Regions from separate parts of the Priestia sp. FSL H7-0729 genome, predicted to be linked through region 2. Evidence: predicted binding sites of a transcription regulator. Region 2 holds the regulator's gene; the other holds the start of a gene.
What was found. Region 2 encodes LexA, which represses DNA repair genes until DNA is damaged. Its sites were predicted from a motif close to CGAACATATGTTCG; they were not measured.

Region 1: addB (helicase-exonuclease AddAB subunit AddB) is a predicted target of LexA. The motif match lies at 2,087-2,100, and genes of this name have one in related genera.

Annotation. Positions count from the first base shown of each region.
Region 1 is NZ_JBBOTQ010000005.1:436,657-441,095, reverse strand. Features, by position in the region: gene addB (helicase-exonuclease AddAB subunit AddB) at 1-2,022, opposite strand, end outside; gene MHH93_RS15200 (class I SAM-dependent rRNA methyltransferase) at 2,414-3,790, opposite strand; gene MHH93_RS15195 (Na/Pi cotransporter family protein) at 4,140-4,439, shown strand, end outside.
Region 2 is NZ_JBBOTQ010000001.1:183,038-187,476, reverse strand. Features, by position in the region: gene MHH93_RS00830 (HAD family hydrolase) at 218-1,009, opposite strand; gene MHH93_RS00825 (hypothetical protein) at 1,038-1,547, opposite strand; gene MHH93_RS00820 (DUF896 domain-containing protein) at 1,673-1,882, opposite strand; gene MHH93_RS00815 (LysM peptidoglycan-binding domain-containing protein) at 1,978-2,355, opposite strand; gene lexA (transcriptional repressor LexA) at 2,661-3,287, shown strand; gene MHH93_RS00805 (aldehyde dehydrogenase) at 3,391-4,439, opposite strand, start outside.

The DNA of each region.
Region 1 (4,439 bases), on a different contig from region 2:
ATCAGCCACCGGGTAACTCAGCCACAACTGGCTGCTTGCTGCTGTAAGTGCCGTATAGATTAGAAAACGTTCATCCAACATTTGCCTCGTTGCACCAGGTCCAAGCGCCATGCCTCTTTCCGTCAGTAACGCTCTCTCCAGTTCAGTTAATACGCCATCATCTTGAGGTACGGCAGGCAATTCACCATCAACTGCACCAAGGATAAATACGTATTTGATGTCCTGAAGACGTGTACGGTCCATTGAGCCAACCAAAACCTGATCAAGTGCTGGTGGTACCAGACCCAGTTTCAGTTCCGTCAATCCGGTCTCAATCATCCCGGCAAAAAGAGTGATATCCAGCCGCTCGTTGCCCATCATATCCACCATCTGATCCAATAGATCCAGCACTGCTCCCCACATCTGCCGATGTTCTCTCGACCGTTCGGGGTCACCTTGTGCTTTAGCTTCAGCAGACATGTTCTCCAGCTTCCATGGGATCTCGGCTTCTTCCAGTAGTCTGTATAATGCCTCACATTGGGCTTTCGCTGTCTTTGCCTTTTTCATCCGTTTCTCAAAAGCACCCAAGGCATCTGTAATGACCGCTCGACAACGCTCCATTAAAGAAAGCATTTGGTCCCGTCCTCGACTACGTCCATCCTGACCGTTGTCTTCAAGCGAAAGGCTTGGGACATACTTCCACGGTTTGCCGTCAGTCCAGCGATATCCATGAATACCACAAGCCAGTACATAATTCTCGAGCTGGTCCATATCTTCACGGGTGATGGAACCATCACGCGGAAGCAGCAGATCCGTTTTGACACAGCGAAATACATCCTCGTAACGCCAGTGGCGACGAACAATATCCAGTGCTGAACGGATAAACTCGGATAATGGATGATGAAGTTCATTTCTTCTGCGGTCCAGAAAGACCGGCACGCCATAATCCCTGAATAGCGGTTCAGCAATATCCGCGTAGGTATCCAACTGACGAACAAGCACCGCCATATCCCGATATCTCGCACCTTCGTTTTGTGCCAGGCGTCGCATCTCACGGAGTGCTCCCTCCATCTCAGCTCGACGGTTCTCCGCTGCAATCAGGCGGATTCCGGAATCAAGACCCTCACCTTTCCACCGGATTCGGCGGTCGAAACCAGCCTCCAGATGAGCAAGTCCCGGACGATCCTTGTATCTCGGTGGAATCTCTGCATCCAGCACGGTGATATCGCTCGGTACACCCAGTTCTTCAGCCATGCCTTTGAGACGCGCGTAGGCACTCGCCGTGGGATAGAACAGTTCCAGTTCTCCAGGCAGAGCCCCGTGATCATACGGACGATCCAATGTCAGTGCAATCGTCACGGAAGAGCACTGCAACATCAGGCGATCAATCACACTCATTTCCTGTGGCGTGAATCCCTGAAAACCATCAATCCAGATCTGTGCATCCTGCAGCAATGTACTTTCAGACAGGCGCTCTGTCAGTTCGGTCAACGTATCTTCATCATCAATATATAAATTGGTCAGTTCCTGTTCATAGTCACGATAGATCAGATTCAAGTCATGCAACTTGTCCTCCAGAATTGGTGAAGAGGATGAGGTATACCCTCCAGATAACCCTTCTTCCAGCAAAGATGGATCAACTTCATAACGTTTAAACTCACTATATAAGTCATTTAATTCGCCTATAAAACCCAGCTGGCTGCCGGATGCACCAAACAGCTTCAATTCTTCTTTACGGCGCTGGATGACTTTGTAGAGCAACATCTTTTTGCCTTCGGCTCCGATCGGAATACGAGCAGAACCGCCTGCTTCCTGCATTATACGGTAGGCTAATCGGCGAAAACCGAGCACTTCTGCACGCATGGTACCTTTAATTGCTCCAGAAGAGACCAATGCCTGCTCTGTTCGAAAAGAACTCTGTTCGGGAACGAGTAAAATCAAAGGTTTACCTTGCGGCTCCTTTTGAAGCAAGGATGTAATTTCCCGGGTAATCAGCGAGCTTTTGCCGCTGCCTGCCCGGCCAATAACAAAACGAACGGACATGTCTAATCCTCCAAACCACACGTACAAGATTTTAATTCCCAGTATAACATATCTGACTTGGTTCGGAACATACGTTTGCCACTATCCGGTAAAACCGGAGATCATCTCCGTTAACACAGTAAAACAGCAAAAAGCCCGCAGCTATCACACTGTGGACTTTTGACTTGATCTATAGATTAAATTAAAGATTATTTACACTTGCCACTCCGATGACAGAACAACCCTCCGATCGCTGTTATTCCCAGATTTTTTTGATTCAATTTTTAAAAAGTGAAAAAATCCGAGAATAAAGGCGAACACTCCGCTTCTTCAGGTTATTTCTGTCCTCTACGTTCTCGTGTAAATGTTTAAGTCCAATCTATACAGTTAAATTAGAAGGGAAATCATACAATTAATTCTTTTTACTGCGCACTTCGAAAATAGCAAATTTCAGGTAATGTCCTTCATCCACGCCCAAAATTTGCGGGTGGTCCTTACCTGCTGCCTTCCAGTCGATCAGACGAAGCACTTTACCTGCATCTTCCGCTGCATCGGCGATCGTATCCAGGAAGAGGTCTGGACGCATGTGATACGAACAGCTGGCTGTTACCAAATATCCGCCCTCATTGACCAGTTTCATTCCTTGCAGATTGATATCCTTATATCCACGGCATGCACCCTTGACCGCTGATTTCGTTTTGGCAAAAGCTGGGGGATCGAGGATAACCACATCAAACGTTTTACCGCCAGCTGCAAGTGCTTTGGAAGTATCCACTTTTTGTTCACCAGCACGCGCACGTGCGGTACGTTCATCCAGTCCCTTTACTTGTTCACGCAAGTACTGGAATGCATCAGCAACGACGAATTCAACCCGGTCAGTAAAACCATTCAGCTCTACATTGGTTCGTGCACTCTCAATAGCGTGCTCCGAAATATCAAGACAAGTTACTTTCTTGGCTCCATACTTGCAAGCATTTAACGTGAAGCTGCCCGTGTGTGAGAAGCACTCCAGTACGGTGGCACCATCCCAATAAGGGAATGTAACTACCTTACCGCTTTTATTCACAGGCAAGAGCTGCTCTGTGCCGTCCTGCTCAGTCGTTTGGAGTGTGATTCCACTCTTATAGCCCCAACCCTTCATAAGCGGTTCGATCGCTGCACGATTCTCACGTTGGTCGAAGAAGTAACCTGTCTTCTGTCCTTCCACGATGTCCACTTTAATAAGTAGTCCATTCTCGGTAACGGTGACATGTCTTGGGCATTCTCCATACAATGGACCTTTGGTCTGCTCCAAACCTTCCAGTTCACGAATCGAGACATCACTGCGCTCATATATGCCTTCAGGCTGCATTACTTCAATGAGTGCCTGAACGATAGCTTCACGGCAACGATCCATGCCAAGTGTAAGCAACTGTACAACGAGGATGCTGCCGAATCGGTCAACGATCAATCCGGGCAGAAAATCAGCTTCGCCGTACACGAGACGGTACGCCTCTCCATCCTGAATAAAACGTTCCCGATGACGCAGGCAATCGCGGAAACGCGCTGCAAAGAACGCCGTATCCATCTGTTCGGACTCCAGGGGTTGATAAGCTACAACCCTTACCGTGATCTGAGATGCGGGATTGTAATAACCTGTCGCCAGATAGCGACCTTGATGATTCAATACATTAACCAGATCTCCCGGCTCCGGGTTTCCGTCAACCGATGCAATTTCATTGTTAAATATCCATGGATGTGCATGTTCAAGCCGCTTTTTGCGACTGCGTTCGAGTGTAACTGATGGCAAGGTAGATCCACTTCCTTTAATTTAATAGTTCAAAAGATAGGTTAGGTGCAAAGGAGACGCTACGGCGACGAATTGTTCCTCTGATCGCTGTTATCCCCAGATTTTTTTGATTCCCTTTCTTAAAGGGGAAAATCCGGGGATAAAGGCGAGCGCTTCGCTTCTTCGGTAACAATTTCGTCTTCTTCGCTGCGTTTGCACGAATCACCCTATCTTTCGAATTGGGGTGCGGCAATTAAAATACTTACATTGAGGGAGGTTCGCTTCCTCTGAATTCCTTTAGGCTTGTCATGGTTGTCTCTATTTACTCATAGGATGAGGTAAGGAACCGGACGGAAGGAATGATATTTCTATGTTTAGAGATGTAATATTGCCCCTACTCTATGGGCTTATTATCTTTTTTGGTGGCATGAAGCTGATGGAGACGGCCTTGCAACGTATGGCTGGGCCCATGTTGGCAGGTTGGCTCAATCGCGCCACCTCTGCTCCATGGAAAGGCATGGCTTTCAGTGCAGGTGCAACGGCCTTGTTACAGAGCAGTACTGCGGTCACCGTACTCACCATTGGACTGGCGAATGCAAGATTAATTACCTATGGACGCACACTCGGCATCATCCTTGGCACCAACATCGGGACGTGTTTGACGACGGAG
Region 2 (4,439 bases):
TAAATACTAGTCATACTAGTATGTTAGTTATATTTTAATCCAGCTTCCCCCTAATTTCAATAACTTTTAGTAAAAAAAAAATAGAATCTCATTTAACAAGGTCATTGAGTCAACATGATCAAATAAAAAAACATTGGAAACTTCAAGAACGACATCATCGTTCATTGAAGCTTCCAATGTTTCAGGGTGCTGAGGAAAGATGTTATAGCTGATCTGCTCAGAACTTAGCAATAAGCTGATCTAATTCCGATAAATGCGTTATTTCATGATCAGGCGCATAGGTTTCATTGTTGGTCTTATGCTCACGATTAATCCATACGGATTGGATGCCAGATGATAAAGCACCACGAATATCAGTCGTCAACTTATCCCCCACCATCATGCTCTCTTCGGGTTTAACTCCCAGTTTACTCAAAGCATGTTCAAATATCGACGGATCTGGTTTTCCTTTTCCAAAGTTACCAGAGATAATGATTTCATCAAAGAAAGGAGTCAATTCAGGTACACCATCCAGCTTCTCTTGTTGCAACGCAGGACAACCGTTCGTTAACAGCAACAATTTATACTTTCCGTGTAACTCACGTAAGGTATCCATCGTTTCTTCGTATACATGAGGTCTGGATCTCCGTTCTACTCCAAACTGTGTGGCTAATTGTTCAGCAAGATCTTCCCGATCTATACCCAACTTCAACAAGCCACGACGCCAAGATTCTTTACGGTAAACTGGAGCAAGTTGTTCCAACTGACGGAACTCAGGTTGATCCCCACCAGTAAAGTTAGCCCATAGGCCTTCAAATGGATTGATTCCAATCATCTTGGTAAACGGAAAGGTTTCATATGATTCATACAGCCCGCGTGCCTCATTACGAACAGCTTCTTCAAGTTCTTCTGGTTTAACACCAGTTTCTTTAGCTGCAATTAGACAAGTCTCATGAAAAGCTTCTCGAACACTACGCTCATCCCACAATAAAGTATCATCCAGGTCGAACAAAATCGCTTTTAACGCCATTCCGATCATCTACCCCTTTATGCAATAATTACTTTTCAACGGTTTCCACGGTGATCTGATGTGCTTTTGCAAACTTAAGCAAACGTTCTGCAATCGCATCTGTATCGTAACGGTTCAACAACTTGGTGAACACCCATCTTTTCCCACGACTGTTATGTTCGATAACAACTGTACCTGGTTCAATTCTGAATTTGACAATATCGTCAACCCCAATTGAACGTTCACGATTACCCTTCGTCGTTATAATCCGATTACTGCTAATCTTGATGTACGGACGACGAAGCATGAAGATGACTGCCAAAAATACGTAGAGCAGCATCGTCACCCAGTCCCAGGTTGTCATCGGAGCTTGCACAAGGAACGTGCTCATAAACAGATACAAAAAGGCGAGACCGATCAAAAATATAGGGAACAAAAGGCTGCGTCCCTTAAAGACCTCTTCACCTGGTGTACCTGTAATTGGTTGACCACTTTTTTTACGTTGCTGATTTAACTGCTTGGAATTTTTCTTAACCGTTCTCTCGAACGAACGCGACATGTGAATCCCCCTTATGTGTCTTTGTATCGGCTTACATAACTGTAAACCAACATGTCCCCCTATAGATTGCACACTCAAAATAACAGGAAGAAACCTAAATATCATAAAGATATCATTAGGTTTCGTTAGTGTTTGAGTTTGCCTTGGTGGCCTTTGTCATTCTCATCATCAACAATCTCAATGGTATCCAGTTGTTGTCTGAAATTACTGCGGATATTGCTCAAATAAATTTCTCTTAGCTCGGCACGTTCTGCAAGTTCTTCTTCCGTCAATCCAGTGGACTTTTGCTTACGAGCCAATTCGTTAATGCGTGCTACCAGACTATCTATATCCAAGCTTGTCCCCTCCAAAAATACAAAGTCATATTAACTTTGCCATGATAAAGGTAGCTTGTCAAGTTGACACGCGCTAAAGCATATGGATGTGCATTTTATTCTGTAAATTGCGGTAGAGCTAGTACTTGACCCACTTGAATGGAAGTCGTATGAAGTTGATTCACTTTCTTAATTGCTTCTATATAAATACGTGTATCCATATTCGTCGGTTTATGCTCCAAAGAAATACTCCATAACGTTTCCCCTTGTGAAACGGCGATCTTCCCTCCAGGCAGAACATCATTCTCATTGCCAGCAAATACAGTTAAAACAGTGCTGCATCCAATAAATATAATCAAAGAAGTAATGGCTACCTTTAACATCCACGTGGAAATCTTGAAACGCGCTAAAACCTTCTTGTAGTTCCCTATGTTAGACTTCACCAGTTCCGAATTCATCGGTTCATAAATGCTTTGATAAGTAGAATATCTCATTATATACCCGCCTCCAAACGTTTGTTCCTATCTGTTGAAATCAATATAACACGAACACTTGTTTTGTTCAATATATTTTTAGAACAATTGTTCGCTTTTTTTCGAAGGAAGCTTTAACATATTATGAAGTACTTTTGCAAAGCATTTGCTCATTTGCAGTATTATGCTCTGGATTTTGGACAGATTCTGTTCTAAAAGTTAAAAAACACTGATTTTATGCCATTTTATTTAGAACTTATGTTTGTACGAACGGAGGTTCTATGTTATAATTTTCCCAAACGTTACTAAAATGGGGTTGATACGGTATGTCGAAGATATCCAGCAGGCAGCAGGCAATTCTGGAATTTATACGAAATGAAGTCCGGTTGAAGGGGTATCCTCCTTCCGTACGGGAAATTGGTGAAGCTGTTGGACTGGCTTCCAGCTCAACAGTACATGGACATTTGGATCGTTTGGAGAAAAAAGGTTTGATCCGACGCGACCCTACCAAGCCAAGAGCCATTGAGCTTTTAAGCCAGGAAGAATCTGAGCATTCACATCAATTTGCTCACAGCGTTGCACGTATTCCTGTCGTTGGTAAGGTTACAGCCGGGGTTCCAATCACTGCAACCGAGAACATTGAAGACTACTTCCCTCTTCCTACACATTATGTAGGTGAACAGAAAGTGTTTATGCTTTCGGTAGTCGGAGATAGTATGGTGGAAGCAGGAATTGTTAACGGAGATTACGTTATTGTCCGTCAACAGCAAACTGCTGATAACGGTGATATCGTCGTTGCAATGACTGAAGACGATGAAGCTACAGTGAAAACGTTCTATAAAGAGAAAGATCATATTCGCCTTCAACCGGAGAATGCGACCTTCGAGCCTTTACGTTTGAAACACGTTAGTATTCTGGGTAAAGTCATTGGCCTTTTCCGTGATATTCATTAATAGTTAACATGAGTAACCAATCTAGACACATAGAAATACGAAAGAGGTTGTCCTGACGAACAGGACAACCTCTTTTTTCTTGTTTATATTTTTTTGCGGCTAATTATTCACTGCGTTTCAAAACACTTTTGTGGTGTGAGAACACATCAAAGCTCTGTTGTCCGTGATATGAGCCCATTCCACTCTCTCCTACACCACCAAACGGGAGATAATGCGATGTCATATGAGAAAGTGTGTCATTAATACATCCTCCACCGAAGGATACTTGATTCAGAACCTGATCCTGCAGTTGCTCATCCTGTGTGAAGAGATATAGGGCCAATGGTTTTGGCCGGCGAACAATCCCGTCCAGCATGGGATTCAGGTCACTGTACGTAAATACGGGAAGAATCGGACCGAAGATCTCTTCTTGCATGACAGGTGAATCCCAGTTCACATCTCCAAGTACAGTCGGCTCAATCAGCAGCTGCTCACGCACAGAACGTCCACCTAGCAGCGTTTTGCCATCTGTAAGAAATTTCGACAACCGATCAAAGTTACGCGCATTGACAATATGCGGGAAATCAGAATTTTGTACCACATCATCTCCAAATTTGTCTTTGATCTCTGCGCCAATTAGATCAATCAATTCATCATGAACTTGTTCATGCACAAGCAAGTAATCCGGAGCAACACATGTTTGCCCTGCGTTCAGGTACTTACCACGAACAATACGCTGAGCTACCAGCTTCAGATCTGCATCACTATGAACAATAGCAGGACTCTTACCACCTAATTCAAGAGTTACAGGAGTCAGGTGCTCCGCAGCTGCCTTCATCACAATGCGACCAACCCCTGTGCTGCCTGTGAAGAAAATATAATCAAACTTCTCTTTTAACAATGCTGTGCTGGCTTCAACTTCCCCTTCCATAACGGCGATATACTCATGAGGGAAGATCTCCTGAATCAGCTCATACGTCAGACGAGATACGGCTGGTGTTAATTCAGAAGGCTTGATAACTGCACAGTTACCGGCTGCAATTGCTCCAATCAGTGGACCAAACGCCAGTTGGAAAGGATAGTTCCAAGGTGCAATAATAAGAGCCACTCCGTACGGTTCAGGGTAAATGGTGCTCACCCCATCTGGCATAGCCGAATTGGTCGGGACTTGTT